3 regions of the Niabella beijingensis genome follow, and region 3 is predicted to be linked to each of the others. Evidence: riboswitches for the same ligand, from Rfam matches in the RefSeq annotation. Region 3 holds a riboswitch; each other region holds the start of a gene.
What was found. A riboswitch is a leader RNA that binds a small molecule or an ion and turns the genes downstream of it on or off. The one in region 3 is predicted to bind S-adenosylmethionine.

Region 1 (10,145 bases), 1.6 Mb from region 3:
TTGATTGAATGAGGCAGTAATGGCCTGTTTGTACAGATCTGCAGCCGTACCGGCCAGCAAACCGCGCGCTGCCGCCTCTGCTTTTGCAAACAATACTTCTGCATAGCTTATAATTACCGCGGGATTGGCATCCGACCGGAAAAACACCGAGTCCGGTTTGGATGTTTTTGCAAATCCCAGGTTATTCGCGTCGCTATTGGTAAGTCCGCTGGGCACTCCCACATATTTTTTTACGGACGTGTCACTGGGTTTATCTGCATATATATCCAGCCGCGGGTCGTTCAGGGCATATAATTTATCGATGATCGTTTTTCCCACCCGGTAATCATCCCGCGTTGAGAACCAGGCCGCCATTGGGTTTTGCAGGGGCGGCTTGTCATACTTTAGCTGAGCTGATTCGCTGTTGCTGCTGATCAGCAGGGAGGGGTCGGCCGTTAACTCAGTGATCACCTCTTTTGCTTTTCCGGGCTCCCGGTCCGCGATCCGTAATGCAATACGCAGCCGGAGCGCACCAGCAAATTTTTTCCAGTTGTCCAGGCTTCCACCGTATAAAACATCACCGGAGATAGTTCCTGCTGCCGGGTTCAGTGCTGCAGCAGCTGTTTTCAATTCATCCAGCAGTCCAAAGTATACCTCTTTCTGTGAATCATACACCGGGGTAAGCGTTTCCTTTATTTTGCCGGACTCCTTATAAGGAATGGCTCCGTAGGCATCCGTCAGCAGCTGGAAGGTCCAGGATCTCAGAATGGTGGCAACGGCCTTATAGTTTGTATTCGCTTTTTCATCCGGAAACCCGATAATCGTATTCAGGTTGGTGATTACCTGTGCATACCCCGCGTTCCATAGCGATGTAAAGCTGCTGTTGCTGAAGATATAGCGGTCGGGTTCCGTATACTGGATCTTGGCCCAGTGCTGGATGATGAGCAAACTGGAATTAAAATTATTATCGGCACCCCAGTAATTATCCGCAGCTGTTTTTTCTGCTGCCGTTAAAAGATAGTCCGGCTGCGGGTCTTCCACCGCATTGGGGTTCCGGTTGATTTCTGCCAGGTTCTTTTTGCAGGCAGTAATCAAAAGCGTAATTAAAATAACAAATAAGGTAAATCTATTCTTATACATAACTGCCGGTTTTAAAATTTAAGGTTCAGGTTAAATCCGATGTTCCTTACGGTTGGAAGTGTGAGATCTTCCAGTCCCTGGGCATTGCCGGTGCTAAACGCCACTTCAGGATCGATGTTCGGAACTTTTTTATGAATGATCCAGAGATTACGGCCCACTACAGACAAAGAGGCACCCTGAAAACCGATCTTGCGGATCCATTGCTGCGGCAGGTTGTATCCCAGTTTTACCTCCCGCAGTTTTACATAGGAAGCATCGTACACATATTCCTCTTCAATGCTCCGGGACGCCTTGTAATACTGGGAGGCAGGGATGATCGTCGTATTCTTTTGACCATTAGCGGTAACCCCGTTAAAGATCATACCATCGTCGTACACCGTTTCGCCATTGGGCCCGCTGGCGCCGGCCCTCGTGCCGTTCGCCTTATTGTTGTCGGGATAATAATAATTAAGCCCTCCATGTTCCGCATCCCGTCCCGGAAGCGTAAGTGCCAGTACCCCGGTATAGCTTCCGGTAGAATTGGTACCGGCAAACAGCGAGCCGCCGATACTGGCATCCACCAGGAAGGAAAGACTAAAGTTTTTATAAGAAACGCTGTTACTGATGCCTCCTACCCAGTCCGGCGTAAATTTACCCAGCACTTTTTTATTCGGGTCGGCCAGGGGAATACCACTGTTGTTCACCACAATATTACCACTGGCGTCCCGCAGGTAGGCATTTCCAAAGAGGGTACCGTAGGGCTGTCCCACAGAAGCAAGCACCTGCACGCTGCGATAGGAACCCAGTACATAGTTCTGCAAGCGTTTTTCATAATCCAGTATCAGTACCCGGCTGCGGTTAGCAGCATAATTGAGATCGATGTTCCATTGGAAATTATCATTTTTTACAGGAATTACGCCCAGCTGCACTTCAATCCCCTTATTGTTGATCTTGCCGGCATTCATCAGTTTCTGGTTATAGCCGGTGGCAGCGGTCACATCGACTTTTAATATCTGATCAATGCTATTGGTATTGTACACGTTCAGATCCAGCCGCACCCGGTTATTAAAGAATGCTGCTTCCAGTCCTGCCTCAGCAGAATTGGTCGTTTCCGATTTAAGTTCGGGGTTCAGATCTACCGTTGAAGTGATCAGCTGCGGGTTGCCCAGGAATGGTGCGTTAAAATTAAAGATATTGATCAGCTGGTAGGGATCTGCGGAGCTGCCCACTTTTGACCATCCGCCCCTCAGTTTCAGAAAATTCAGCGTATTGCTTCTTATGTTCAACGCATCCGACAGAATCAGGCTGGCATTTACCGAAGGATAAAAATAGGACAGGTTCTGTTCCGGCAGCGAGGAAGACCAGTCGTTGCGGGCTGTTAAGTTAATAAAGGCAATATTTTTATAGCCCACCTGCGCCGAAGCAAAGGCACTATAGATCTTTGACCTGGAATAAAAATTATTGGATACCAGCGGATCCCTTGAATTGGCCAGGGTATATACATCCGGCACTGCCAGGCGCGGAGCCTGCTGTATATTCTCCTCATAAATTTTTGTGCGCACATTCCATCCCCCAAGGGCATCCAGGCTAAAATCGCTGCTGATATTTTTATTATACCGGAGTGTTGCTTCCGTATTATTCTCATTTACACCATAGGCATCTTCCTCATAAGAACCAAAAGGCGTACCGTTGGTACCATAAGCTACGCGGAGCTTGCGGCGGTCATTATAATAATCCGTTCCCGACCTGAAGTTGGCGCTTAATCCATCGAGAATGGTGTAGTTGACATTGATATTACCAATGAGCCGGTTGCGCCGCTGGCTTACCGTATTTTCATACGCGATCCAGTACGGGTTGCTGTAATAGCTGTTGTTCCAGTTGATGCCGTTGCCATTAGCGTCTTTATAGTTTTTTAACTGGTCGATATCCACCTGCCGGCCAAACCAGGTAAACTGAAGCATAGTGCTGGTTGCCCGTTTGCCACCGGCTCCCGGAAGATTGGGCGCATTATTCAGAATATAATTCGCGTTTACTCCTATTTTTAATTTTGAGGTTACATTATAGTTGGCATTAAAAGACAGGTTATCTTTTTTAGCCTCGCTGTTTGGCACTACCCCCAGCTGCTTCTCATTATTATAAGAGATCCGGTAATCGTAATTGTCGCCGGCATTGGCCAGCGCGATCCCGTTGCTGTAGGTGACACCGGTACGGAAATAATCCCGCACATTATCGGGATGCGGCACAAAGGGTACGGGCAGGCCGTTTGAATAAAACTGCGGGATCAGCCGGCCATCTAGTTTTGGGCCCCAACTCTCATCCACTCCGTCGTTATCACCACCCCCTTTACCATCTACATAGCTGAACTTGCCTTCCGAACCTTGTCCGAAAACATTCTGGTATTCCGGAAGGATCAGCAAACTGGCGACATTCACATTTGAGTTCAGGGTGATCCCCAATCCTTTTTTACTTCTCCCGGTTTTGGTCTTAATCAGCACCACTCCCTGTGCGGCCCTTGAGCCATAAAGTGCGGCAGCGTTGGGTCCTTTCAGCACGCTGATGGTTTCAATATCTTCCGGGTTCAGATCCGAGATCGCATTACGGAAATCCCGGGAGCCTCCGGCGCCCAGCTGTGAGTTATCTACCGGTATACCGTCCACCACAAAAAGCGGCTGGTTATTTCCGGCGATAGAGGTTTCGCCTCTTATTACAATACGCGAAGAGCCCATATCTCCCTGTGTATTGGTGATACGGACCCCGGCGATCTTTCCTGCAAGGGCATTCACAATATTGGTTTCCTTTGCTTCGGAGATATCTTTTGCCTTTAATTCCTGTGTCGCATATCCCAGGGATTTTTTGGCCTTGGTGACACCCAGGGCCGTTACCACCACTTCGTCCAGCGCATTACTGGAACTTTCCAGCTGCACTACCAGCGCTCCCTGAACAGTGTCCGTATTGACCTGGCGGTTGGCATACCCCACATAAGAAAAAAGCAGGACCGCATGCGGACCGGCGGCTATTGAAAAGCGGCCCTGGTCGCTGGTTAAGGTACGCCGGTTGGTTCCTGAAACTTCTACGGTCACCCCTGTCAGCGGCGCGCCGGACTGAAGCTCCTGTACAGTGCCTGTGACCGTTACAGACTGAGCAGCTCCCAGCAGGGGAAAAAGAAAGAACGCTGCGTAGATGAGTCTTCTTAGAAAATGGTTCATTGTTATATTCTATTTTAAAATATTCGGATGGCTGGGGCATACGAAACCCGTTCGGCCCTGGCCGTCAACTGAAACTGAAATAAAAAAAGAGATTAAATCAACAGCAACAACACCCTATACCCATAGTAAGGAGTTGCAGCATTTGTGTGTTACGACAGCTCGCCTGCCGGCAATTGGGAGACCAGTAGTCCTGACCCGGGGATTGCATTTTTGTGTTCATGTTCAAAAATTGCCGTTTTAAAAAATCTGTTATGGAAAGAGAATCGTGAATAGAAGACAATGCAGGGAACATTGACCACTCACTTATCTTTCCTTTCTGGATGGATGTAGCACCGCTCCTTGATGGTGGTTGCTAAGACTTCCCAGGGCCATTTCCCTCAGTCTTTCTTGATAAGTTGTCCGTTAAGACAAAGCAAAGGTAATTGCTAAACTATTATTAACAAAATAAATTTCTACAAAATAAGTAGACTATTAATGAAGGCTTCATTTTCATAGTCGCAGGTAATTACTGAACGGGGGACTTCGCCGGAAATAGCCGCATTGCCTGAAGCGGGCGGACTTGTTCAGGTTGGCAGGCCGGGCGCCTGATCTCATCATAAAAAAGCCATCTCTTAAACGGAGATGGCTTTATAAAATATAAATTCTGTTTCATGGCAGTGCGCTGAAGTCCACCTCCGGTGCTTTTCCTGAAGGCTGACGCTCCACCATGGTATCATATGGAACATAGTCATTAAAAAAGCCGCAGTTCCTCAGATAGAATTGTTGTCCTTTTACACCACCTGCATAATCTTTACGGTAACCCACACGCGCCGTATTGTCGGCAGTAAAGCGGGCCTTGGTAAGCTCCTGCCAGTTGCCTTTGGTATCCCGCACCCACTGGTTGCCAAAAAATACATTCCGTTCTATATCGCCCTGGTTGGGACTGAAGTTTTCAAGAAACGAATGCGGCCGCTTCAGATATGTGGCCAGTTTGGGACGCCGGAAGCTGGCCACCAGTAACCAGGTCTTTTTTGCACCGTCATAAAAATAAGCGGTATAAATGGTATGACTATCCCCATCCGGTACTACATGCAGCAAAAACTTATAGGTGACCGCCGCCTTCCAGTTATACTTCAGGATGCTTTGCCCCCCGGCGCCTTCATTACCAAACTCACCGGTATAAACCCCTTCTCCTTTTTTCAGCATTTTGATCTTATGATCCTCCGGGATCTGTTTGGGGTCATCTGTCTGGTAGGGACTCCAAACAGAAAACAGGATGCGGCGCTCCGTTGCGGAGTTCACCTGCATTCCAAAGTAGCCCTCACCAAAGCCATTGGCCATAAAATAAGAACCGATCACATCATTGCCTTCCGGTACGGTTACTTCATTGTAAAACCACTCAGCATCCACCTCTTTTGGCAACTGGTAGCCCATATGTACAGAAGGACCTCTTCTTCCCCAATGAAAAAAATTGCCTTCATTGTTCCTGGTATAACCGGCTTTATCGGTAAGCGCAGTGCCCTCCAGCTTCAGGGCCGTTACATCCGGGAAACAGCAGCCTTCTTTTTTTATCCCTTTCACCACGATCGGCACATAGCCGCTGTCCTTCAGGGTCCATTCCCCGATGTAAAAAGAAGTTCCCCCGTCTTTCAGTGTTGCCTTACGGGTCTGTTCGAACAGGGACACAGCGATTTCCGGGTTGCCGGTAACGGCGCCGGTTTCCAGCCACACCTTAAGGGTGCCGGGCTGTGTTACCCGTATATAGGCAGTAAACCCATCGTTGATCTTTGTCCAGTGGCTCACGCCGCTATTACGTATCCGTACCCCGTCTTCGGATCTTTGCTGCGCCCAGGCATTTCCTCCCATGGGCAGCGTGACCGGCTGGGCATTGACAACAGAAGAAAAAAGCAGTAATCCTGCAAACAATCCTTTCACGGAACGGTTCATAAAGCGTAATTTTTTGTGTGTATGCGAATATATTGTGAAACCCCGTGATTCCGCTGCTCAACCGATTGCATTCATCCAGGCAGGAAGCGATGCAATGACACTTCGTTACAGGCTGCAGCTGATGCGCTGATTTTTTATACTCCCGCCGGTCATTGCCCTTTACCACAAATCGTTATCCGTACGCCTGCGGCCACTTATACATAACGCGCAAGGCAGATTATTTGCACTAAATTTGTTATCATGACAGACCTGAATATTGAAATAAAAGCACTCGAGAAAGATCAGTACGATGCCCTCAAGGAAACCATGATCGCCTGCTATCCGAGCATGCCGGAAAGCTACTGGCAGCGGGAGCAAATCAACCGCCTGATCAACCTTTTTCCCGAAGGCCAGGTAGTGATCTATATAAATGGTGTAATGGCGGCCTGTGCGCTTTCCATTATTGTGGATGAAAAGAAGGTGAACAACCGGCATAATTATAAAAGCATCACCGGCAACTACTCCTTTAACTCGCATGACCCGGAGGGTGAGATATTATATGGTATCGATGTGTTCATCAAACCCCAGTTCCGCGGTATGCGTCTCGGGCGTCGGCTCTACGACTACCGGAAGGAACTGGCGGAACACCTGAACCTGAAAGGCATTGTATTTGGCGGCCGCATCCCCGGCTATCACAAATACGCGCAGGAGCTGACCCCCAGTCAATACATCCAGAAGGTGAAGCAGAAAGAGCTCCACGATCCGGTACTGGACTTCCAGCTTTCCAACGATTTTCACCCGGTGCGTATTATAAAAAATTACCTGCACGGAGATGTGCAGTCGAATGAATACGGCGTTCTTCTGAAATGGGATAATATTTATTATGAAGACCTGAGCGAACAGGCCTTTCCTCTCAAACGCGTGGTACGGCTGGGATTGATACAATGGCAGATGCGGCTTTACGGCAATCTGGAAGAAATGATGACACAGGTGGAATACTTTGTGGACACGGTTTCCGGCTACCGTTGTGATTTTGCCGTATTTCCGGAATTCTTCAATGCCCCGCTGATGGCAGAATATAACCATCTTTCCGCTGCAGATGCAGTAAAGGAAGTATCAAAATATACCGCTGTAATAAGAGACCGCTTTGCCGCCCTGGCCGTAAGCTATAATATAAATATAATCACCGGCAGTATGCCGGAGGTGGCGGACGGCCGCCTTTACAACGTGGGCTATCTCTGCCACAGGGATGGCTCTGTTGATAAATATGAAAAGATCCATGTAACGCCCGATGAAGAACGGGTATGGGGCATGGTGGGAGGCAGCCAGGTAAAAGCCTTTGATACAGACTGTGGCAAAGTAGGCATCCTGGTATGTTACGACTCCGAATTTCCCGAGCTCAGCCGCCTGCTGGCAGATGAAGGAATGGACATCCTGTTTGTGCCATTCCTTACCGATACCCAGAATGCCTATTTCCGGGTGCGCCACTGTGCCCAGGCCCGCGCCATTGAAAACGAATGCTATGTAGCCATTGCCGGCAATGTGGGCAACCTGCCCCAGGTACAGAATATGGACATCCAGTATGCACAATCGATGATCCTGACCCCCTGTGATTTTTCCTTCCCCTCCAATGGCATTGAAGCAGAAGCTACCCCCAATACAGAAATGGTGGTGATCGGTGATGTGGACATCGACCTGTTGCGGCACCTTCATAAATTCGGAAGCGTTAAAAACCTGGCAGACCGGAGAACCGATGTATATGAAGTGATCCGGAAGGGCTAGGAGACACCTGGTCAGGTCATTTCCGGTACCCCGGAGGGCCTGTTTTTAAGCGATTTTCAGCCTTTTTTCCACAGTTTGTTGATATCTTTAAAAACGCTATTTTTGCCAACCTTTTAATTAACTATCTATATAACATGTCAGTAATACAGAAGATCCAGGACAAATATGGCAAAGTGATGGCCGTAATCATTGGGATAGCTTTGGTCATATTTGTTGTGATGCTTGCTTTTGAGAACGGCGGCAGCCTTTTTACGGGAGATGTCCGTACCGTAGGAAAAGTTAACGGAGAAAAAGTTGAGATCCAGCAATTTAGCGCTTTAGTAGAACAGCAAACCCAAATGATGCAGTCCCGCGGTATGGCCGGCGGTGAAGGCGCGGCACAGCAGGCAAACGATATGGCCTGGGGCCAGGAGGTTTACCGGATCCTGCTTTCACAGGAATCCAAAAAGCTGGGACTGGAAGTTGGAAGGAAAGAACTGGATAACCTGATCTATGGCGATGAGCCCTCACAGGTAATGCAGCAATATTTTTCAAATCCTCAAACCGGTCAGTACGACCCCCGACAGGTATCGGAGATCATCAAGAATATCAAATCAAAGGGCACTGCTGAACAAAAGCAGCAGCTCAACATGATCCTGGACCAGACCGTACTCCAGCAAAGCGCTGAAAAATACAATGCCCTGCTGTCCACCAGCATTAACTTTCCCAAATGGATGATCGAAAAGCAAAATGCAGAAAACGCATTGTTGTCGAAAGTATCCTTTGTAAGAGAACCTTATACCAGCATTTCTGATTCGGCGGTAAAGGTAACCGATGGTGAAATCCAGGAATTCATCAACAAACATAAAAACGACTTCAAACAGGAAGAAAGCCGCAGTGTTTCCTATGTAGCCTTTAATGCACAGCCCAGCGCCTCCGACAGCACCGCTGCCCGTCAGCGCCTGCTGGATCTGAAACCGGCGTTTGACAGCGCCCATAATGTAAAGGACTTCCTGGTGAGTGAAGGCGTGAACAATTATTACGATGGATTCGTCAGCAGCAGCCGTATACAGGTTCCCATGAAGGACTCCATTTTAAAAGCAGGTGCCGGTAATATTTATGGTCCTTATGTGGATGGCAATACGTATGCCCTTGCAAAAATCATTGCTACCGCCGGCATCCCTGATACCGTGAAGATCCGTCATATACTGGTAGGAACCGTACAACAGGATCCGCAAACCGGCCAGCAGATCCCGATCAGGGACAGTGCTGATGCCCGGAAGCTGGCGGACAGTCTGTTTACGGCTTTACAAAACGGCTCCAGCTTTGATACGCTGGTGGCAAAATTCTCCACGGATGCCGGCAGTACGCAGAATGGTGGTGTTTATGATAATGTTCCTTCCGGTCAGATGATGCCTGCCTTTAACGACTATATCTTTACCCATCCCGTAGGCAGCCGGGGTATTGTAAAAACGGATTATGGGTATCATATCATTGAGGTATTGGGTACCAAAGGAAGTTCAACCGGTTATAAAATCGCTTACGTATCAAAACCCATTGAGGCCAGTCAGCAGACTGATAATGCCGCAAGTGATGCCGCAACACATTTTGCGGCCCAGGCCACCAATCAGAAATCTTTCAATGCTGCAGCTGATAAACTGCAGGCAGAAAAAGGCATCATGAAATCCATCGCTTCCGATATTCCTCCCACAGGTGCTATGATACAGGGGATCGGTGCCTCCCGAAACTTTGTAAAGAATGTATACAAAGCCAGCCTCGGGGCGGTTGTACAGCCGGAGCGCGTGGGCGATTATTATGTAGTAGGCCTGGTAACTGAAATCAATAAAGAAGGGACCATGAGCCCGGCGAAAGCACGGATGATGGTAGAGCCGATCCTGATCAACCAGAAGAAAGCAAAAATCATAACGGCTAAAATCGGAAAGATTACCACCCTGGAAGCCGCCGCAACCGCACTTAAAAAACAGGTGGAAACCTCCGACAGCCTGCGCTTTAACGGACAAACACCATCTGCAGTTGGTTTTGAGCCCAAAGTGCTTGGCGCCGCATTTAATAAAGCAAACCTTCAAAAAGTAGTGCCGGAGGCCATTGCAGGAACACAGGGTGTATATGTGGTACGGGTAGACAATCTGATGAGCACGCCTGCAGCAGTAGAAA
Region 2 (10,145 bases), 130 kb from region 3:
TAAAGAAAAAGCAGGATAATACAACCGTTAAGATCCAGTTTCGTTTCATAATAAAATCAGCTTGTTTATGTTCTGTCTCTAATCACCTACCTGCATATCGACAACCGGCGGCAATAATGGTGCGGATAATACTGTTTCGCACCCGCTACAAAATAAGCTTAAAATAACGGATTCCCGGCAGCAACGTTGAGAAAAACACGGCAACTGTGCATCCGATTGCACAGTACACCGCACAGTCGGTAGCTCCCGTTATCAAAAAGTTTAACTTTATCCCTGCTTGTCCGGAAGCAATTTCCCGGTTCCATCAACCGCTGTCAAAAAATAAAAATGATCTTCTGATGAAAACAATCGCCTTCGCTATCGGCTGTCTCTTTCTTTACGGATCCGTTTTCGCCCAGCAACGACCCAATGTTATTTATATTTACGCAGACGACCTGGGATACGGTGAACTGGGATGCTATGGTCAGAAAAAGATCAAAACGCCCAACCTGGACCGCATGGCAGCAGAGGGCATGCGGTTCACCCAGCACTATTCCGGTACGCCCGTATGTGCTCCTGCGCGTTGTATGCTGCTTACCGGGAAGAATGGCGGGCATTCTTACATAAGAGGCAATTATGAAATGGGAGGTTTCCCTGACAGCCTGGAAGGCGGTCAGATGCCGCTTCCGGAAGGCACTTTCACCCTGGGGCATCTTTTTAAAAAGGCGGGTTATGCCACCGCAGCGATCGGTAAATGGGGACTGGGACATATCAATACCACCGGCCATCCGTTATCCCAGGGCTTTGATTATTTCTACGGCTATCTCGATCAGAAACAGGCGCACAATTATTATCCTTCGCATCTCTGGGAGAACCGCACCCGGGACGGGCTGAACAACCCCGATATTTATGTACACCGCGCATTAAATCCGGAAAAGGCTACCGACCGGGACTTCGATTATTTCAAGGGGAATGTTTATTCGGTTGATAAAATGACGGAAAAGGCACTGGCCTTTATCAATACACACAAAAACCAGCCGTTCTTTCTTTACCTGCCGTACACCATTCCCCATGTATCACTGCAGGTACCGGAGAAATACATCAATATGTATAAAGGGCAGTTTGACGAAAAACCTTACTATGGCGGGAAGGGCTATGCGGCATCAAAATACCCGCTCTCTACTTATGCCGGTATGATCACCTGCCTCGACGACCAGGTAGGACTGATCCTGCATGAGATAAAAAAACTGGGGCTGGATGATAACACGCTGATCTTTTTTTCAAGCGACAACGGTGCCACCTTTAACGGCGGTGTGGATGCGGCTTTCTTTAACAGTGTACAGGGATTACGGGGGTTAAAAATGGATGTTTATGAAGGGGGCTTCCGTGAGCCGTTCATTGCCCGCTGGCCGGGCAGGATCCCTGCTGGAAAGACCAGTACGCTGCTTTCGGTACAATATGATATGATGCCTACTTTTGCCGAACTCGTCAGGCAACCGCTTCCCGCTTCCACAGACGGCATCTCGCTGCTACCCGAATTACTGGGACAAAAAAATCAGCAGCAGCATCCTTTTCTTTATTTTGAATATCCTGAAAAAGGAGGACAGATCGCTGTCCGTATCGGAAACTGGAAGGGCGTAAGAACAGGCATTCTCAAAAACAGGAACAGCCCCTGGCAGTTATATGACCTGCAAACTGATCTGCAGGAAACCCGCGACGTAGCATCCCAGCACCCGGATATTATTCAGCGCATGCGTGAAATCGCAACCATGCAGCACCAGCATCCGCACTTGAGGGAATGGGAATTTATTGATCCGAAAACAGAACAGAAACGACCGTAGTCAGCCACTTCAGGAAATATCTTTCATAAAAAAGGTCACCGTTTCCGGTGACCGCCTTCATAAAACAAACACTAAGAGGTGTGTTTAGGCACTGGGGCCTGCGGCCTTTACAGCTGGAGCTACCATGCCGGAATAGATTTCAAAGTTCCTGATAAATTGTCCGGCCAGTTCACCTGCCTGCTGGTCGTATGCCGCGCCATTTTCCCATGTATTACGCGGAGTGAGCAGCTTTGAATCAACGCCGGGGCAATGGTCCGGCACCATAAGACCAAAAACAGGATCCTTATGATATTCCACTTCATCAAGATGGCCGTTCAAGGCAGCCTGTATCATTGCCCGGGAATAAGAAAGCTTTATACGGGAGCCGGTGCCGTATGCGCCGCCCGTCCAGCCGGTGTTCACCATCCACACTTTCACGCCGTGCGTTGCGATCCGGTCACCGAGCATCGCCGCATACCGTCCGGGATGCAAAGGAATGAAGGGCGCTCCAAAACAGGCGCTGAAAGTAGCCTTCGGTTCGGTAACACCGGCTTCGGTACCCGCAACCTTGGCGGTATAACCGCTGATAAAATAATAAAGCGCCTGCTCCCGGGTCAGGCGGGAGATCGGGGGCAATACACCATAGGCATCACAGGTCAGAAAGAAAATATTTTTGGGCACCCCTCCTGTTTCATCAGGAACAATATTTTCAACAAAATGGATGGGGTAGGCAACCCTTGTATTCTCGGTAAGGGAAGCGTCATCAAAGTTGATCCGGTTGGTGCCGGGATAGAAAGTTACATTTTCAACCAGGGCATGCGGCCGGATGGCATGAAAGATTTCAGGTTCTTTTTCTTCTGAAAGGTTGATGCATTTCGCATAGCAGCCGCCTTCAAAATTGAACACCTTTTCATTGTCCCATCCATGTTCATCATCCCCGATCAGTTTGCGGCAGGGGTCCGTGCTCAATGTTGTTTTGCCGGTACCGCTCAGTCCAAAGAACAGCGCGGTATCTCCTGTGGGTCCCAGGTTGGCCGAACAATGCATGCTGAGCACTTCCTTTGCCTGGGGCAGCAGGTAATTCAGGATCGAAAAAACACTTTTCTTTATTTCTCCTGTGTAAGCGCTGCCGGCTATCAGGATCATCCTGTGTTTAAAGCTGACAACTGTTGCATTGCCCTGGCGGGTGCCGCAACGCTCCGGATCCAGTTCCAGTCCGGGTGCGGAAAGAATATGCCAGTCGGGTTCAAACTGTTCGAGTATTTCTTCCGACGGACGTAAGAAAAGATGATGCGAAAACAGGTTCATGGAAGGCAGCTCGTTTATCACCCTTATGTTCAGCCGGTATTCCGGCGCCGCACAGGCATACGCATCTCTTATCCAGAGTTCCGGTCTTCCGTTCAGGTGGCTGCGGACATCTTCCAGGATCCGTTCAAAAAAATGCTCCTCCAGGGGATTGTTAAAATTACCCCAGTCAACAGAGGTGGCCGTCAGCTCATCCTTTACAATAAATTTGTCCCTGGGCGACCTTCCTGTAAATTTCCCGGTGTTGATCACCAGGGCGCCGGTATCGCTTAACCGCCCCTGGTTGTTCCTGAGGGTATCTTCCACTAATTCTTCAGGAGTTAGCTGGTAATGCACCCGATTCGTTAAATTCAATCCGGCAGCCTTTAATTGCTGCACCGGCATCTCGAATGGCTTTGTAAGCATATGGTTTCTTTCTTCTTTTGTTGAAGCAGCAAAAATAGAGTTTAGAAAAAATCTAAAAAAATAATATTTTAATGCCTGTTTTTAAATATTTTAAAAAGTATACATCACATAATTGAATTAATTTCAATTATTAATTGCTGTACTAACAATTGTTCGTAAAAACAGTTGTTACTCAGCCACTTGTTGCGGGCAGCAGGTCCGGGCTTTTTTCTTTGGGAATAGTTTCGTAGCTTTGCGCCGTTCTGCAACTGCAGAAAAGTTCTTTAATTCCCTGGCTCCGGCCGGGACCTTATCAAGAAAGGCAGAGGGTGTGGCCCTGTGAAGCCTTGGCAACCTGTCTGGGACAAGGTGCCAATTCCAACCGTGCAGCAGCAAGGAAAGATAAGTCGGATCAGTAGTGTATTAAGAAATTTTAATAGGACAGCTCATCTGGTTTATCGGATGGGCTTTTTTTATGTGCCACCGGCAGCTGTCATAATTTTTTTTTGAATATGAAACAAAACGCTACTAAATTCGTAGTCCGCATGACACAGAAAGCAACATATACTTTTTCTTGCATTACCCCCGTAATGTGTTGCTGTATTTGCTGTATGCCTTAGCAGGCATATACTATCTTCATCTACCCCAACGGGTCTTTATGACCCTCTATTTATTCAGCACATCTTTTTCACTTCATTAAATTCATCATTCTTATGAGCGATCAATTACATTTTGACACGTTACAGGTGCACGCCGGCCAGCAGGCAGATCCCACTACCGGAAGCCGCGCCGTACCTATTTACCAAACCACTTCTTATGTTTTTAAGAACGCGGACCATGCTGCCAATCTTTTTGGATTGAAGGAGTTCGGGAATATCTATACCCGGATCATGAACCCGACCACCGATGTTTTTGAACAACGCATTGCCGCACTGGAAGGAGGTGTTGCCGCACTTGCCACTTCCTCCGGTCAGGCAGCCCAGTTTCTTGCAATCACCAACCTGCTGCAGGCAGGTGAGAACTTTGTGACCTCTCCCTTTTTATACGGAGGCACTTTTAACCAGTTCAAAGTATCCTTTAAACGACTGGGCATCGATGTACGTTTTGCAGCAGATGATAACCCGGACAGTTTCCGCCCCCTGATCGATGACAAGACAAAAGCCATTTACATAGAAACACTGGGCAATCCGCGGCTGAATGTTCCCGACTTTGAAAAATTTGCAGCCCTGGCCAAAGAATTTGACCTGCCGCTGATTGTAGACAACACCTTCGGTGCGGGCGGATACCTGTTCCAGCCGATCCGGCATGGCGCCAACATCGTGGTGGAAGCCGCCACCAAATGGATCGGCGGACATGGCAACAGCATCGGAGGCGTTATCGTAGACGGAGGAAATTACAACTGGGGAAATGGAAAATTCCCGCAATTCTCCGAGCCTTCCGAGGGATACCACGGATTGAACTTCTGGCAGGTATTTGGAGAGGGGAATCCGCTCGGACTGCCCAATATTGCCTTTGCCATCCGCGCCCGCGTGGAAGGGCTCCGCGATTTCGGTCCGGCACTCAGCCCCTTCAATGCCTTCCTGCTACTGCAGGGCATCGAAACCCTTTCCCTGCGTGTACAGCGTACGGTGGACAATGCACTGGCCCTTGCACAATGGCTGGAGCAGCACGATAAGGTGGACTTTGTATGGTACCCCGGCCTTGAAAGCAGCCCCTATCATACACTGGCAAAAAAATACCTTACCAACGGCTTTGGCGGCGTACTGCAGTTTGGTATAAAAGGCGGACTGGAGAACGGGAAAACATTCATCAACAGCCTGAAGCTGGTAAGTCACCTGGCAAATGTGGGTGACGCAAAAACACTCGCCATACATCCGGCATCCACCACGCACGAGCAATTGAGCGAAGCAGAACGGGCAAGTGCAGGCGTACTGGACAATCTCATCCGCATCAGTTCAGGCATTGAGCACATCGATGATATAAAAGCTGATTTTGAGCAGGCCTTTGCCGCAGTTTTTAACCAGTAAAATTAATTACCCATTACGTCCTGTAAGTGTCCGCTTACAGGACGTTTATAAGAAAAATGCTCCGGCCTTCCGCAATAAAACCGGCAGGGCCACCGAACAGAGAATGCAACAAAAAACATTTACATACCCGGCACCTTTTGTATTGGAGAGCGGCGCCGTCTTTCATAACCTGCGACTGGCTTATACCACTTACGGTGCCATCCGCAAGGACCAGACCAATGTCATCTGGATCTTTCATGCACTGACTGCCAACAGCAACCCGCATGAATGGTGGCCGGAAATGATCGGAGCCGGTAAGGTATTTGATCCGGAAAAAGATTTTATCATCTGTGTAAATATGCCCGGCAGCTGTTACGGCAGCAGCAGTCCCCTGGATGTGAATCCTGCCAGCGGGGAGCCCTACTATCACGACTTTCCCTTCTTTACTATCAGGGATATGGCCCGGGCCTACCAGCTGCTGCAACAGAAACTGGGAATAAAAAAAATAAAGATCGGTATCGGCGGCAGCACCGGCGGCCAGCAGCTGCTGGAGTGGGCGGTACAGGATCCGGATCTTTTTGACTATATCATACCGCTGGCCACCAATGCCGTGCATTCGCCCTGGGGAAAAGCCTTTAACGCTTCCCAGCGGTTTGCCATCGAAGCAGACCAGACCTGGCATACGAAAAACCCGGACGCAGGCCGCAAAGGACTGGAAGTGGCGCGCGGCATCGCTTTGCTCTCCTACCGCAATGCTACGGCCTATAATAAAACGCAGTCGGAAACATCGGAAGAGCAGCTCGAAGCTTTCCGCAGCGAAAGCTATCAGCGCTACCAGGGCAGCAAGTTATCCGCACGTTTTAATGCATTCAGCTATTATGCACTCAGCAAAAGCATGGACAGTCATAACCTTGGCCGCGGCCGTGGCGGAGTGATCAAAGCACTGGGCAGGATCCGGGCCAAAACACTGGCGCTGGCCCTGGAAGGTGATCTTTTGTTTCCTCCTGAAGAGCAGGAATTCCTGGCCGAGCATATACCCGGGGCGATTGAAAAATACATCCGCTCCGACTACGGGCACGATGGTTTCCTCCTGGAATTTGAACAGATATCAGAAGCAATAAAAAAATTTATAACCCGCCTGTCACCGGCTGCCATCGGGCAGGAAAAGACAGGCAATTAAAATAAAACACAGCATGGGCGAACATAAAGAGTTAGTGATCGGCTTGTTTGGATTTGGAGTGGTGGGTGAAGGGCTTTACAAGGTATTGCAGCAAACGCCGTCCCTCAAAGCAAGCATTAAAAAGGTGTGCATCAAGCACCCCGGGAAAAAAAGAAATGCCCCGGAAGAACTGTTTACCACCGAGCGGGAAGAACTGCTAAACGATAATGAGATCAATCTCATTGTGGAAGTGATCGACGATGCGGTAGCCGGTTTTGAAATTGTAAGCACGGCATTAAAGAACGGAAAGGATGTGGTGAGCTCATCCAAGAAGATGATCGCAGAGAACCTGCCCGCGTTGCTGGAACTGCAGCAGGCAACCGGCAGGTCCCTGTTATATGAATCTTCCGCCTGTGCCTCCATTCCCGTGATCCGTAACCTTGAAGAATATTACGACAATGACCTGCTTCACAGCATACGGGCCATTGTGAACGGGAGCACCAACTTCATCCTCACAAAAATCTTTGAAGAAAACCTTGCATTCAGGGATGCATTGCTCCTGGCACAGCAGCTTGGTTTTGCAGAAAGCGATCCCACCCTGGACGTGGAAGGTTATGATGCCCTGAATAAATGGACCATCCTGCTGCTGCATGCATACGGGATTGTGGCACATCCGGACCAGATCCTGTTCAACGGTATCCAGAATATCGCGAAGTCGGACGCCCAGGTGGCCAAGGCACGCGGCCAGCAGATCAAGCTGGTGGCACAGGCCAAGAAACTGATCAATGGCGGTGTGGGCGCTTATGTGCTGCCGCAGTTTGTTGCAGCCGACAGCCCCCTGTCCTTTGTAAAGAATGAATACAACGGAGTGGTGATCGAAAGCGGATTTGCGGACCAGCAGTTCTTTTACGGGAAAGGCGCGGGCAGTTTTCCTACCGCATCGGCCGTTCTCAGTGATATCTCCGCCCTGCGTTATGAGTACCGCTATGAATATAAAAAGCTGTACCATCACCGTCCGCATCAGCTGAACGATGCCATCTACCTTAAAGTATTCGTCAGCTTTACCGACCTGGCCTTTATTCCCAAAGATGATTTTGAATGGATCGAGGAATGGCATGCACAGGAGAGCCGTAAGTATCTTTCCGGGGTGATCGCACTTCAGAAATTAAAACAACATTCCTGGTGGAAGGAGAACGGCACTTCACTGATCGTGGAAACCGATGGCATTATTGAAGATATTGAAGAACGGAAGTTAAAAAAGAAAAGCCTGGAACTCGCAGGATTACTGTAATACCGGCGGATCCTAAGTTATGAGGGTTTAATGTTGGTAGTACCAGCATTAAACCCTTGTTAGTTGAATCCTCTAGCCATAGAAGGTGCTGACAGATCAGCAAAATCCTGTTCCAGGTACTTGTAATACCCCGTGATGGCGATCATGCCGGCATTATCGGTACAGTATTGAAAATCGGGGATGAAGGTGTTCCATCCCTTTTCCGCCCCCATTGCCTTAAACGCTGCACGAAGACCGCTGTTGGCCGACACGCCACCCGCAATACAAAGATCGCGGATACCCAGATCTGCCGCCGCTTTGCTTAATTTGTTCAAAAGAATGGAAATAATCCGGCCCTGTATGGAAGCACAGATATCGTTCAGGTTTTCCTGAATAAACCGCTGCTGCTCCGCTGCGCTTGCTGTAAATTCTTCTTTGTAGATCTGCGCGGTGCCGGCATTCCTTAGAAAATAAAGGATGGCCGTCTTCAGACCGCTGAAGCTGAAATCATAGCCCGGTATCCGCGGCTCCGGAAAGCGGAAACGGCCGGCGTCGCCCTCCTTTGCATGTTTATCGATCAGCGGACCTCCGGGATAAGGCAGTCCCAGCATCTTGGCCGCTTTATCAAAAGCTTCCCCCGCGGCATCGTCGATCGTTTCACCGATAACGGTCAGCGAGGTCGGTGCATCACATCTTACGATCTGTGTATGCCCGCCGCTTACCGTCAGGCAAAGAAAAGGAAAAGACGGTTTGGCATCCGGTATCAGGTTGGCCAGTACATGCGCCTGCATGTGATTCACAGCGATCAGGGGTTTGTCCAGCGCCAGTGATAATGATTTGGCAAACTGCCCGCCTACCAGCAGACTTCCGATCAACCCCGGCGCCTGGGTATAGGCGATCGCATCCATATCATTCAATTGCAGGCCGCTTTCTTTCAAAGCCACATCCACCACGGGAACGATGTTCTGCATGTGTGCCCGGGACGCCAGCTCCGGCACCACCCCTCCATGCGCCGCATGTACTGCCTGGGTGGCAATGCGGTTGGACAATATCCTTCCCCCGCTGCAAACCGCAGCAGAGGTTTCATCACAACTCGATTCGATCGCCAGTATATTTATTCTGTTCATTTAATTTATCGTTATACACCTCATTAACTCCGGATCGCCACCACCGGATCCATCTTTGCCGCCTGTACTGCCGGTATGATGCCGGCCACCACTCCTACGATCACACAGATAAGAAAGGTCCAGACCATATTGGCAACCGATATGAACACCGGGAAGTCGAGGGCCTTGCTGAGAATCTGCGCCAGCACATATACCAGGAACAGGCCGATCAGTCCGCCCAGCATACAAAGGAATGCCGACTCCAGCAGGAATTCGGTCAGTATGATCTGCCGTTTCGCACCCAGTGCTTTTTTCAACCCGATCTGAGAGGTCCGTTCCTTTACGGTCACAAACATAATATTCGCCACGCCGAACAGTCCAACGATCAGACTGATCCCGCCGATCACGGCACCTCCGATATTCAATCCCGCAAATGCCTCGGCTACCTGGTCCCCGATATCATTAATGTCATTCAGTGCAAAATTATCTTCCTGTTTCGGGCTCAGTTTATGCAGACTGCGCATGGTCACCATCAGTTCATCCTTTAGCCCCTTGCTGGTGATATGCGGCATTCCCTGCACCATGATCACCGGGTCTGTTTTTTCTTCATTGAAGATCGTTCTCCCGAACTGGAACGGAAGGATAACGCTCTGGTCAAACCCCCAGCCGCCGATCATTTGTTTCCCCTGCTTTTCAATAACACCTGCCACCAGGATCTTTTTTCCGCCGATGGTAATGGTTTTATTAACGGCCAGCTCCGGCTCATTGAACAGTTTTTCGGCGATCTCATTTCCCACTACTGCCACGTTAGTGCCATAGCTGAACTCTGCGTCTGATACGTAGCGGCCATCACTCATTGTAAGCGGCTGGATCCGGATAAAGTCCTCGCTAACGCTGTAAACATTCACACTGTTCAGCATATATCCTGAAAACTCCACATTTCCCCGCCCCTGCAAAGTAAAGGCCACATACCGGGCATCGGGAGTGCGTTCTTTGATCGGCTTCACCTCGTCGTACCGGGGCACAGGACGGTTTATATATTTCCACCAGGGATAGTCCGGCCCACCGCCATAATCCCATTTATCCACATAAATGGTATTGGAGCCAAGTGTTTTT
Region 3 (10,145 bases):
TCGATCACGCTCCAGGCCTGCCAGCTTCCCATGGGCGTCTGTACCGGGTAGTCGGTAATATGATCTGCCGGGCTTCCGTCGGCATTGATATAAAAGGGGTACAGTTTGGGCCAGTTAAAAGTTACCCGGTAGAAGTCGGATACATCATAGTCATCATCCGGGGAGAACGGCCAGTAGAATTTATCGGAGTTCTGCTGTGCCGCTGCAATGTTCATATTCAGCTTGATGTCGTCGGTGATCTTTGCAGTAATGTTCGAACGGAGATTGAATTTTTTATACCCCAGGTTTTCATAGGACCCGTTTTCACCGGTATAGCTGATCATGTTATAGTAATTCAGCTTCTCGCTTCCTCCAGAGATATCCAGGAGGTATTTTTGCACAGTGGGGTTGCGCCATACCCAGTCGTTCACATTATAATTCTTATCCCTGAAATAATTGAACTCTGTTTCCCCGTTGGGCAGCGGATCGTTTTTCTTGTTGTATTCATTATTGAACTCCACCACCCGGTTCTGGTAGATCAGTTCATCGGTGGCTGTTGTAAGATCGCTCAGCAATGTTCTTGTAGGGGTCGACCTTGAAAAAGAGGTCTGAAAATGCAGGGTAGGCTTCTGGGGCGTTCCCTTTTTTGTAGTAACCACCACTACGCCGTTGCCCGCCCTGGAACCATAAATGGAAGCCGTAGCCGCATCTTTTAATACGTTCAGCTGATCGATCTCGTTCGGGTCCAGCGCGTCAAATTCCGCCTTGCCTTTGATCACCCCGTCGATCACATACAGCGGCTCTCCGTTGGCACCACGGATACGGATGCTGGAACTGGCACCCGAAAGACCGGAGGTATTGGTGACCGTTACCCCCGGGGCACGGCCTGCGAGGGTATTGGACATATTAGCCGCAGGTATGTCCGTTAATTTTTTGGTACTGATACTGGTAACAGCACCCGTAAGGTTGGAACGTTTTTGTGCGCCATATCCCACGACCACCACTTCATCCAACGCTGCAGTGGCGGCCAGCAGCCGGATCTGCAGGGTGGTTTCATTGCCCACGGTCACTTCCTGCGGCTGGTATCCGATGACCGATATTTCCAGCACGTCACCCGCTGTTACGTTCATTTTAAAGGTACCATCCATCGCTGTGGCGGTGGCAGCTGATTTTCCTTTTATTTTAACCGTGGCACCGGCTAGGGGATTACCGGAGGAATCGGTCACTTTCCCTTCCACAGGCGGCGCCTGGACCAGTGACAGATAATGGTTGCCGGCAGCGGGTAGTGCCGCTTGTACTGTACTTACTTTCAATAACAGGCAGCACAGCAGAACCGGGAAGCCAAAAAGATACTTCTGGAGTCTTGTTTGCATAAGCTCTCGTAATTTTAAAGTTTAAAGAATGTGATTCAGATGAGCAAGTAAAAAAGGCAATTCAGGGCAATAGACAGGCAATGCGCTCTGCTGTATATACAGCGACGCTTTACATTCTCAGATAATTACTTTTATTCTCGGGTAGTTCCTTTTTTACTTCGGAATGATTGGAATTAAGTCTGATTTTTCAGGGTCATAGTGGGGTTCGGGGGTTTGTTAAAGAATAGCGAATAGCAGGACAAATGTTATCGAAAAAAATACACAAACAAAATTTTTTTCAGTATTTTTTAAAATAAAATTGACAAAAGATTATTATTTATATAATAAACAAGAATCTTTATTAAAAAATTTCATAAACAAGCTTCTGGCACTTTTCGCCCGGGAACAATAAACCGGAAATTAAATTTTATGGCTGCCGCAACAATTGATTAGTTTTAGTCCTGTACCAACAACAAGAAACGTATTGAAGCAATTTCCGCCGGGCATCAGGTTTAAATACCCCTGGAGAAAATACCAGCAACGGGTATTGAATGAACTTGAAGTTTATAAAAAAGACAACCACCTCCACATTGTAGCACCTCCGGGGTCCGGAAAAACAGTGCTGGGATTGCAGCTTTGCCTGGAGCTTCAGCAACCGGTGCTGATACTGGCCCCCACCCTTGCCATCAGGGACCAGTGGGCGGACCGGTTTTGTGAACTTTTTCTGCAACAGGCAACACTCCCGGACTGGATCTCATTTGATATCCGCAAGCCATCGCTGATGACGATCGTTACCTACCAGGGACTGCACGCGGCGTGCAGCAATTTTAAAGGTCCGTCAACCGAAGATCCCGATTCAGGGGCTGACACGGTTGAAACATCCGGCAGCGTCAACAACCCCAGTCTTGAATCCCTGCTTAAAAAGCTCCGCTCAGCTGGCATTAAAACCATAATCGCCGACGAAGCCCATCATCTGAAAAATGAATGGTGGCATACGCTTTTTGCAGTAAAGGACCGCCTGCAGCCGGTTGTCATCGGCCTGACGGCAACCCCGCCCTATGATGTCTCCTGGGCCGAATGGCAGCGGTATACATTAATGAACGGACCGGTGGACGCTGAGATCACCATTCCGGAACTGATACAGGAAGGTGATCTCTGCCCGCACCAGGATCATATCTTCTATACAGTTCCGACCACGGAAGAAAGCCGGGAACTGCACCAGTTCAAAGCCGAAGCAGAAAAGATAATGCAGTCGTTAAAAACAGACAGCGGATTGATCGCGGCAATAGAACAACATCCTGTCTGGACAGCACCCCTGTCCTGTCTGGAATGGATCTATGAAAACATGGAACAGTATATGGCCTTCCTGGTCTTTATGCAACACAATCAAAAAGAGATCCCGCAGGCACACAAGGAAATTACAGACAATCCCGGCTATCCGGTACCGGTACTGGATGAACGGTGGCTGGGCATACTCGTAAAGTGTTTCCTCTATGATCCGCATCCCGCTTCTAATGCTTTTAACCAGCAACGACGTCAACTGGAGGCGCACCTGAAAAAGGCAGGGATCCTCGAAAGGAAAGAGATCAGCTTTACAGAAAACAGCCGTATCAATGCCCTCCTTGCTTCCTGTATCAATAAACTAAAAGCTATTGAACAGATCGTTTCATTCGAATACAAACAGGCAGGACCGGGAACGCGCTGCGTCATCTTATCGGATTATATCCGAAAGGAATTTTTAGCCGCAGAAAAAGAAAATAATACCCCCATCAATAAGCTGGGAGTTGTACCCGTTTTTGAAACACTCAGGAGATCAAACAACAATAATAAAAAACTGGGGGTGTTGACCGGTTCCCTTGTGATTATCCCGCAAACAGCACTTCCCCTGCTGAATGCGATCGCTTCACCGGGTTCCTTTTCAACCACACCACTGAGTTATGACACCCGCTACCTGTTACTTACCATAACGGCAGGCAGCAGGCAAAGCGCTGTCTCACTCGTTACCCATCTTTTTCAACGCGGGGCCATCGAGGTACTGACAGGTACAAAATCGTTGCTGGGTGAAGGTTGGGACGCACCGGAGATCAACACACTGGTACTGGCAAGTACGGTCGGTTCCTTTGTACTTTCCAACCAGATGCGGGGACGTGCCATCCGCGCCGTTCGCACCGATCCCGGAAAAACCGCTAACATCTGGCATCTTGCCTGCGTGTACCCCGCGCTGCAAAACGGGGGAAGCGATTACCAGGCCGTAGCCCGCCGCCTAAAAGGATTTGCAGGCATTAGTTCCGGCGAACCACCCATTATCGAGAATGGTATCGCAAGGCTGGACCCACCTGCAGACCTGACAGATGCATCACTGCTTGATGTACACACTCAAAAAAGCTTTGCCCGTGCACAGGAAAGAAGGATACTGAAAGAACGATGGACAGCAGCAATTGCAAAAGGCAGTCAGCTCACAGACGCATTAAAAATTCCGTTCAAAGAAAAAAGACCCTACGAGCAAACGCAAAAACTTTACCTGTTCCGCACCATCAGAAATTTATTTTTTCTGATCGCGCTGGCTTTTGTGCATTTTTTACAGGATGCACTGATCGCCTATCTAAAGCTGTTCAAAGCCGTCCATTCAGGTGCAGGGCTCACGCTTTTTATTTCTATCTTTTCGCTGGGGGGGATCGTCATTTTCGGTGGCGCCACATTTAAAGCGTTTAAGATCTATATAAAATACCGGGACATTGCCCTGGATCTCAAACATATCGGAGATGCACTGCTCAATACCCTGATTTACACAGGAGCCATTAAGTCGCCGGAAGAAAAACTCAGGGTAGTTGCCACAAAAGAAAAAGCCGGCGCCGTTTTCTGTCACCTGGAGGGCGCTACCTCGCTGGAGCGTTCCGTCTTCATGGATGCGCTTTTTGAATTGGTGGACCCGGTTACAAATCCGCGTTACATCATCATCCGTAAAAGCAGGTTGTTCTTCTTTGTAACCCAGGAGGATTATCATGCCGTTCCCCGCCTGCTTGGCAGGCACCAGCACGCTGCCGGCTATTTCAGAAAACAATGGCAAACACAGGTAGGCCGCTGTGAACTTGTTTACACAAGAACACAGGAAGGCCGTAAACTCCTTTTGTATGCCCGGTTAAAGTCGCTGGCCGCCGTGCTGGAAAACAAACCGGAACATACCAGCAAATGGATCTGATTTTTACAGCTCATTTTTTTACTGCTAAAAAAATCTTCTGTAAAATTTGGCGGTCTCGGTAAATAGTCTATACTTTTGCCATAGTTCTTGAAAATATTCTTATCCAGAAAGACCGAGGGACTTGACCCGATGACGTCTTGGCAACCTCCGCATTGCGCGGGAAGGTGCCACCTTCAACCACACTTGTGGAAAGATAAGTTAGAAAAAGCTTTTTCATTATTTACAAAATAACTGAATGCGCTTCTGACTTGTCGGGAGCGCATTTTTTTTGCTCCCGGCATCATTGTCGTTCGTTTTTCCGGATGGATTTTCAGGTGTATTCTTCACAGTTAAAAAAAACAAAAAATGAAAGAGCAAACAAAGATCCTGCACAGCATTCCGGTAGATGAACTGACCGGAGCCATCTCCACTCCCATTTACCAGACCTCCACTTTTGTACAGGAAGCGCCCGGTGTACACCGCGGATACGATTATTCCCGCACCAATAATCCGACACGTGCCGCATTGGAAAAACTGATCGCCACCCTGGAAGGCGGCAGCAACGGGTTCGCCTTTGCAAGCGGCCTGGCGGCAATTGACGCTGTTGTAAAACTATTGAATGCGGGGGATGAGATACTCGCAGTGGATGATATATACGGCGGTGCCTTCCGGCTGTTCACCCATATCTATCAAAAATTCGGCATCCGGGTGAATTATACCGACACCACCGATACCGAGCAGGTAGCAAAAGCCATTACACCCAAAACAAAACTGATCTGGATCGAAACGCCCACCAACCCTACATTAAAGATCTCCGACATCCCCGCCATTGCCACACTTGCGGCAGCCCGTAATATCCTGCTTTGTGTAGACAACACCTTTGCCTCTCCTGCTGCGCAAAAGCCACTGGAACTGGGCGCCGACATCGTGGTGCACAGCGCTACCAAATACCTCGCCGGCCACAGCGATGTTATTGCAGGTCTTGTGGTTACAAAAACCGCTGAACTGGGCCACCAGGTCAAATTCATACAGAACGCTTCCGGTGCCATACTGGGCCCTTTCGACAGCTGGCTTACTATCCGCGGCATCGAAACACTCTCTCTCCGCATTATACAACATTCGAAAAGCGCACAGGCCGTTGCCGAATTTCTGAAAACACAGGAGCTTGTCAGAAACGTTTATTATCCCGGGCTCACGACCCATCACAATTACACTGTTGCAAAACGGCAGCAGAAATACTTTGGAGGCATCGTCAGTTTTGACCTCCAGGTGGATGAACAGGAACCGGCAACACAGCTTACAAAGGCCACGCAGTATTTTCAGCTGGCAGAAAGCCTGGGGGGTGTTAAAAGCCTGATCTGTTTACCCAGTGAAATGACCCATAAATCGATCCCCGCCGGGATCCGCCGCCAGGCGGGCGTTACAGACAGTCTCATACGGCTCTCTGTAGGACTGGAAGACCCCGAAGACCTGATCCAGGATCTGAAAAGAGCGTTGCGCATTGCAGCGGGAAAACTGGTAACCCGTACATGGTAACAATAACTAAACTGTATCAAAAGGCGGAATTATGAGAATAATGTCAGGCTCCACTTATAGATTCCGAACAAAATCCGATAGCTATCGGATCAGGACGACATCTTGGTAGCGACAAGCTATAAGAAACACCTTTTGATACAGTCTTCTTAATTCTTTAATAGACACTCGCTGTATCAAGTGTTGCAACAGCATCAGCGGAAAGCTGCAAACGCACCGCATCTGTCATACTTTGCATCTGGCCCACACTGGTGGCACTTACAATAGGTGCCGCTACTGACGTGCGTGCCAGCAGCCAGGCCAGCGCCACCGCCGCAGGAGTGGTATGATATTCACCGGCCACACCATCAAGGGCAGCCAAGATCTTTTTTCCGCGCGCATCCAGCATCTTCTTCACTCCCGCTCCCCTGGCGCCTTTTGAGAAATCATTTTCATTGCGGTATTTCCCGGTTAAAAACCCGCTGGCCAGTGAGTAGTATGTGATCACACCCAGTCCGTGCGCCACAGCGATCGGCTCATACCGGGTTTCGTATGATTCGCGGTGGTACAGGTTGTATTCCGGCTGCAGTGTCTGATACACCGGCAAACCGTGCTCCGCTGAAGCACTGAAAGAAGCTTCCAGTCGTAAAGGCGATAAATTGGAAGCACCGATCCACCGCACTTTTCCCGCCTTGATAAGCTGTTCATAGGCTTCAAGTGTTTCATCCACCGGAACCGTCTCGTTGTCAAAATGTGTCTGGTACAGATCGATGGTTTCGATCTGCAGTCGTTTTAATGAAAGCTCCACCTGCCTGAGGATATATGCTTTTGAAGTATCCGGCTGCGGCTGGTCTGTCGTGCTGCCACCTACTTTTGTAGCAATAAGCACTTCATTCCGCTTCCCCGTTTTCTTCAGCCAGTTACCGATGATCGTTTCCGACTCGCCGCCTTCATTTCCCGGCGCCCAGTACGAATACTGGTTGGCCGTATCGATCATATTGAATCCTTCGCCAACAAAATGATCCAGCAATTGAAACGATGTGGTCTCATCCGCTGTCCAGCCAAACACGTTTCCTCCGAAAACAACAGGCGCGATCTGCAGATCGGTATGCCCCAGTGTTACTTTATTCATATTCTGTTATTTTATGCTTACTAAACAGTTCCCGGTAAATGATTGTTCAGCAGCCGGCGGCGCGGGTACTTCGGACCGGCATATTCCCGCACGGGTCAGCGGCCGTAAACCTGTAGTACCACTGCATTTGAGGCATTTCGCTGGCTGCAAACAAAAGCTGCTATTTAACAAATTTTAAAGCCCTCGAAAAGAACGGCACCCACACCTTTTGTCTCCTTTCACTGTATTGCAGTTAAACATGAGGCAGATAAACCGGCTATGTGTTATATTTGTAACCATACTCAGTTTAAACCAGTATAACATGAACAAATCTGCCATAAACCCCATGCCGGATTATTTTGACCGATATATCAACCAGGTTGCGGATGACCTGGAATTAATTCCGGCCATACAGAAAAGCATCCTGGATGTGTACCAGCTGGATAAGGACAAAGTAGATGCATTGGGCGACCAGGTGTATGCGCCGGGAAAATGGACGATCAAACAGATATTGCTGCATATAGCAGATACAGAACGGATCTTCATCTACCGCGCCCTGCGTTTTGCAAGAAAGGACGGTACAAAGCTGCAATCATTTGATGAGAATTTATTTGCAGATGAATCCAATGCCAGTGAACGCACGCTGGAATCCCTACTGGAAGAGCTGGTGGCCGTCCGCCAGGGTACACTGGCTTTTTATAAGAACCTGGATGAAGCGCAGCTGCTTTCAGTAGGTCAGAACTATAATACACAAATGTCTGTGCTCGCTATCGGGTTTACCATCGTGGGCCATCAGACACATCATTTTAAAATAATTGAGGACCGGTACTTTCCCTTGCTGAACGCGCAATAAATGAACTTCTATTTCCGGCTGCAGCTCCGGTTGCTCAACCGTCATATAAAGGATTTTGGTATGGCGCCCCTGTGGGGATGGCTGCTGGGGCTTGCAGGATTTACGGCCTGCTCCTGGCTGCTTTTTTCAAGAACCAGGTTTGCCATTTACCTGTATCTCTTTTTTGCAGCTTCATTATTGATTCAGCTCAGCAATACGACACGCACTAATTTTTTAAGTCTTACTTTTCCCCGCAGAACCGTTCGGCGGATCCGGATGGCAGAGAATGGCCTCCTGATGCTGCCCTTTCTGCTTTTTCTCTTATTGAAGCACTATGCCCTGGTGGCACTGGGAATGATACCGGTGACGCTGCTGATGGCCTTTACGGATCATTCCCTGCGCATGAACACGACCATTCCCACTCCTTTTGGAAAACAGCCCTTTGAATTCCTTACGGGCTTCCGGCAATCACTGCTTTTTATTCTTGGTGCATATATCCTTATGGGCATCGGTATCTTTGTCGGCAATGTCAACCTCGGCCTGTTTGCAGCGGGTGCCAACCTTTTGATCATCCTGTCTTTTTACTCCAGGCCCGAGCCCCTGTTTTATGTATGGAATATGGCTTGCACACCGGCCGGCTTTTTAAGGAATAAAATAAAGACCGCGCTCCTGCACACCACCATTCTTATTATCCTCCCGCTGACGGCCTTCCTGCTCGCCTTTCCCGAAAAATGGTGGGCAATTATTGGTATGCAATTGCTGGGCTACCTGTATGTGGTTCAGATCCTGCTGGTAAAATATGTAGCCTACCCGGATGAGATCAGCCTGGTGCAGGTGCTCCTGTTTGCCGGCAGCATTTTATTTCCACCGCTGTTGCTGGGTTTGATCCCTTATTATTATTCCAGATCTGTTAACCGGTTAACCCTGTACCTTCATGATTAAGATAACAGCACTTTCCAAGCGTTTCGGGAGCCACCAGGTACTAAAGGAGCTGTCGGTTACTTTTAATACCGGCAGCGTATATGGTATTGTGGGGGAGAACGGGGCGGGAAAGACCACCCTTTTCAACTGCATTGCAGGTATTGAAACGTTTGAGGGTCATATCGAAGCGGCACAAAAGCCGTTAAAAAACTACCTCGGACTGTTGCAGACAGAACCCTTTTTCTTTTCAAAGATCACGGGGAAAGAATACCTCCAGCTGCTCTGTAATGCGCGGAACAAGCCATTGGAACACCTGGAACAGCGCAATGTTTTTGATCTTCCCCTGAACCAGTACGCCTCCACCTATTCTACCGGGATGAAAAAGAAACTGGCGCTGCTGGCCATCCTGATGCAGGAAAACGATTATTATATTTTGGATGAACCTTTCAACGGGGTAGACATACAAAGCAACCTGCTGATCACCGCAATCATCCAGCAGCTCAAACAGCTGGGGAAAACGGTGCTGATCTCCTCCCATATCTTTTCCACCCTTCAGGATACCTGTGATGCCATCCTTCTGCTACAAAACGGCAGTTTTACAAAGACCGTTTTCAAAGCCGACTTCGAGCTGCTTGAAGAAGAAATGAAACAAGGCTCCATCGGGGATAAAATCGAACGGATGCACCTGAGGTAAGCCACTTTTCACCAATTGGTGATTAATTAACCTGAGTCAAGCAGTTTTTGATTAAAAAAACGGATTTTTGCTTCAGAAATCGCACCCAAGTAACTGCTTTAAAGGGCATTGAATATACCATTATTCCGACATAAAAGATTGTCGACCTATCAAAGACAGCCGGGGTGTTCATCTGAACACTCTTTTTTTTCCCGAAATGCACACCGGAATAGCGCAAGAATCGTATTTCCATTTCAACAAATAGCGATCATCTTTGTGTTATAATATTAAGCGGTTATGAACACACAGGAAAACATAAACTTTAACAAAGTGGCAGCGGCCATCGAATACATCCGCACCCACTTCAGGGAGCAACCCGGTTTGGAGGCGATCGCAAAAGCAACGCATACCAGCCCTTATCACTTCCAGCGCATTTTTACAGATTGGGCCGGCACCAGTCCGAAAAAATTCCTTCAATACATCAGTATCGAGCATGCCAAAGAAGTTTTAAAAACCAACCATGCCTCTGTTGCAGACGCAGCATTTGATACCGGCCTCTCCGGAACCAGCCGGCTGCATGATCTCTT

Region 1: another riboswitch for S-adenosylmethionine. It lies ahead of K7B07_RS09790 (SusC/RagA family TonB-linked outer membrane protein); the one in region 3 lies ahead of K7B07_RS03470 (trans-sulfuration enzyme family protein).
Region 2: another riboswitch for S-adenosylmethionine. It lies ahead of K7B07_RS02775 (O-acetylhomoserine aminocarboxypropyltransferase/cysteine synthase family protein); the one in region 3 lies ahead of K7B07_RS03470 (trans-sulfuration enzyme family protein).

What each region holds. Positions count from the first base shown of each region.
Region 1 covers NZ_JAIQDI010000001.1:2,347,827-2,357,971, forward strand. Annotated here, with positions in the region: gene K7B07_RS09785 (SusD/RagB family nutrient-binding outer membrane lipoprotein) at 1-1,119, opposite strand, end outside; gene K7B07_RS09790 (SusC/RagA family TonB-linked outer membrane protein) at 1,131-4,304, opposite strand; SAM riboswitch class I at 4,605-4,701, opposite strand; gene K7B07_RS09795 (DUF3472 domain-containing protein) at 4,953-6,230, opposite strand; gene K7B07_RS09800 (bifunctional GNAT family N-acetyltransferase/carbon-nitrogen hydrolase family protein) at 6,471-7,991, shown strand; gene K7B07_RS09805 (peptidylprolyl isomerase) at 8,126-10,145, shown strand, end outside.
Region 2 covers NZ_JAIQDI010000001.1:657,538-667,682, forward strand. Annotated here, with positions in the region: gene K7B07_RS02760 (sulfatase family protein) at 1-49, opposite strand, end outside; gene K7B07_RS02765 (arylsulfatase) at 339-1,820, shown strand; gene pckA (phosphoenolpyruvate carboxykinase (ATP)) at 1,905-3,509, opposite strand; SAM riboswitch class I at 3,796-3,897, shown strand; gene K7B07_RS02775 (O-acetylhomoserine aminocarboxypropyltransferase/cysteine synthase family protein) at 4,202-5,515, shown strand; gene K7B07_RS02780 (homoserine O-acetyltransferase family protein) at 5,619-6,674, shown strand; gene K7B07_RS02785 (homoserine dehydrogenase) at 6,688-7,944, shown strand; gene tsaD (tRNA (adenosine(37)-N6)-threonylcarbamoyltransferase complex transferase subunit TsaD) at 8,004-9,050, opposite strand; gene K7B07_RS02795 (ABC transporter permease) at 9,074-10,145, opposite strand, start outside.
Region 3 covers NZ_JAIQDI010000001.1:789,934-800,078, forward strand. Annotated here, with positions in the region: gene K7B07_RS03460 (SusC/RagA family TonB-linked outer membrane protein) at 1-1,352, opposite strand, end outside; gene K7B07_RS03465 (DEAD/DEAH box helicase family protein) at 1,816-4,530, shown strand; SAM riboswitch class I at 4,627-4,730, shown strand; gene K7B07_RS03470 (trans-sulfuration enzyme family protein) at 4,876-6,045, shown strand; gene K7B07_RS03475 (aldo/keto reductase) at 6,200-7,153, opposite strand; gene K7B07_RS03480 (DinB family protein) at 7,455-7,985, shown strand; gene K7B07_RS03485 (hypothetical protein) at 7,986-8,906, shown strand; gene K7B07_RS03490 (ABC transporter ATP-binding protein) at 8,899-9,579, shown strand; gene K7B07_RS03495 (bifunctional transcriptional activator/DNA repair enzyme AdaA) at 9,856-10,145, shown strand, end outside.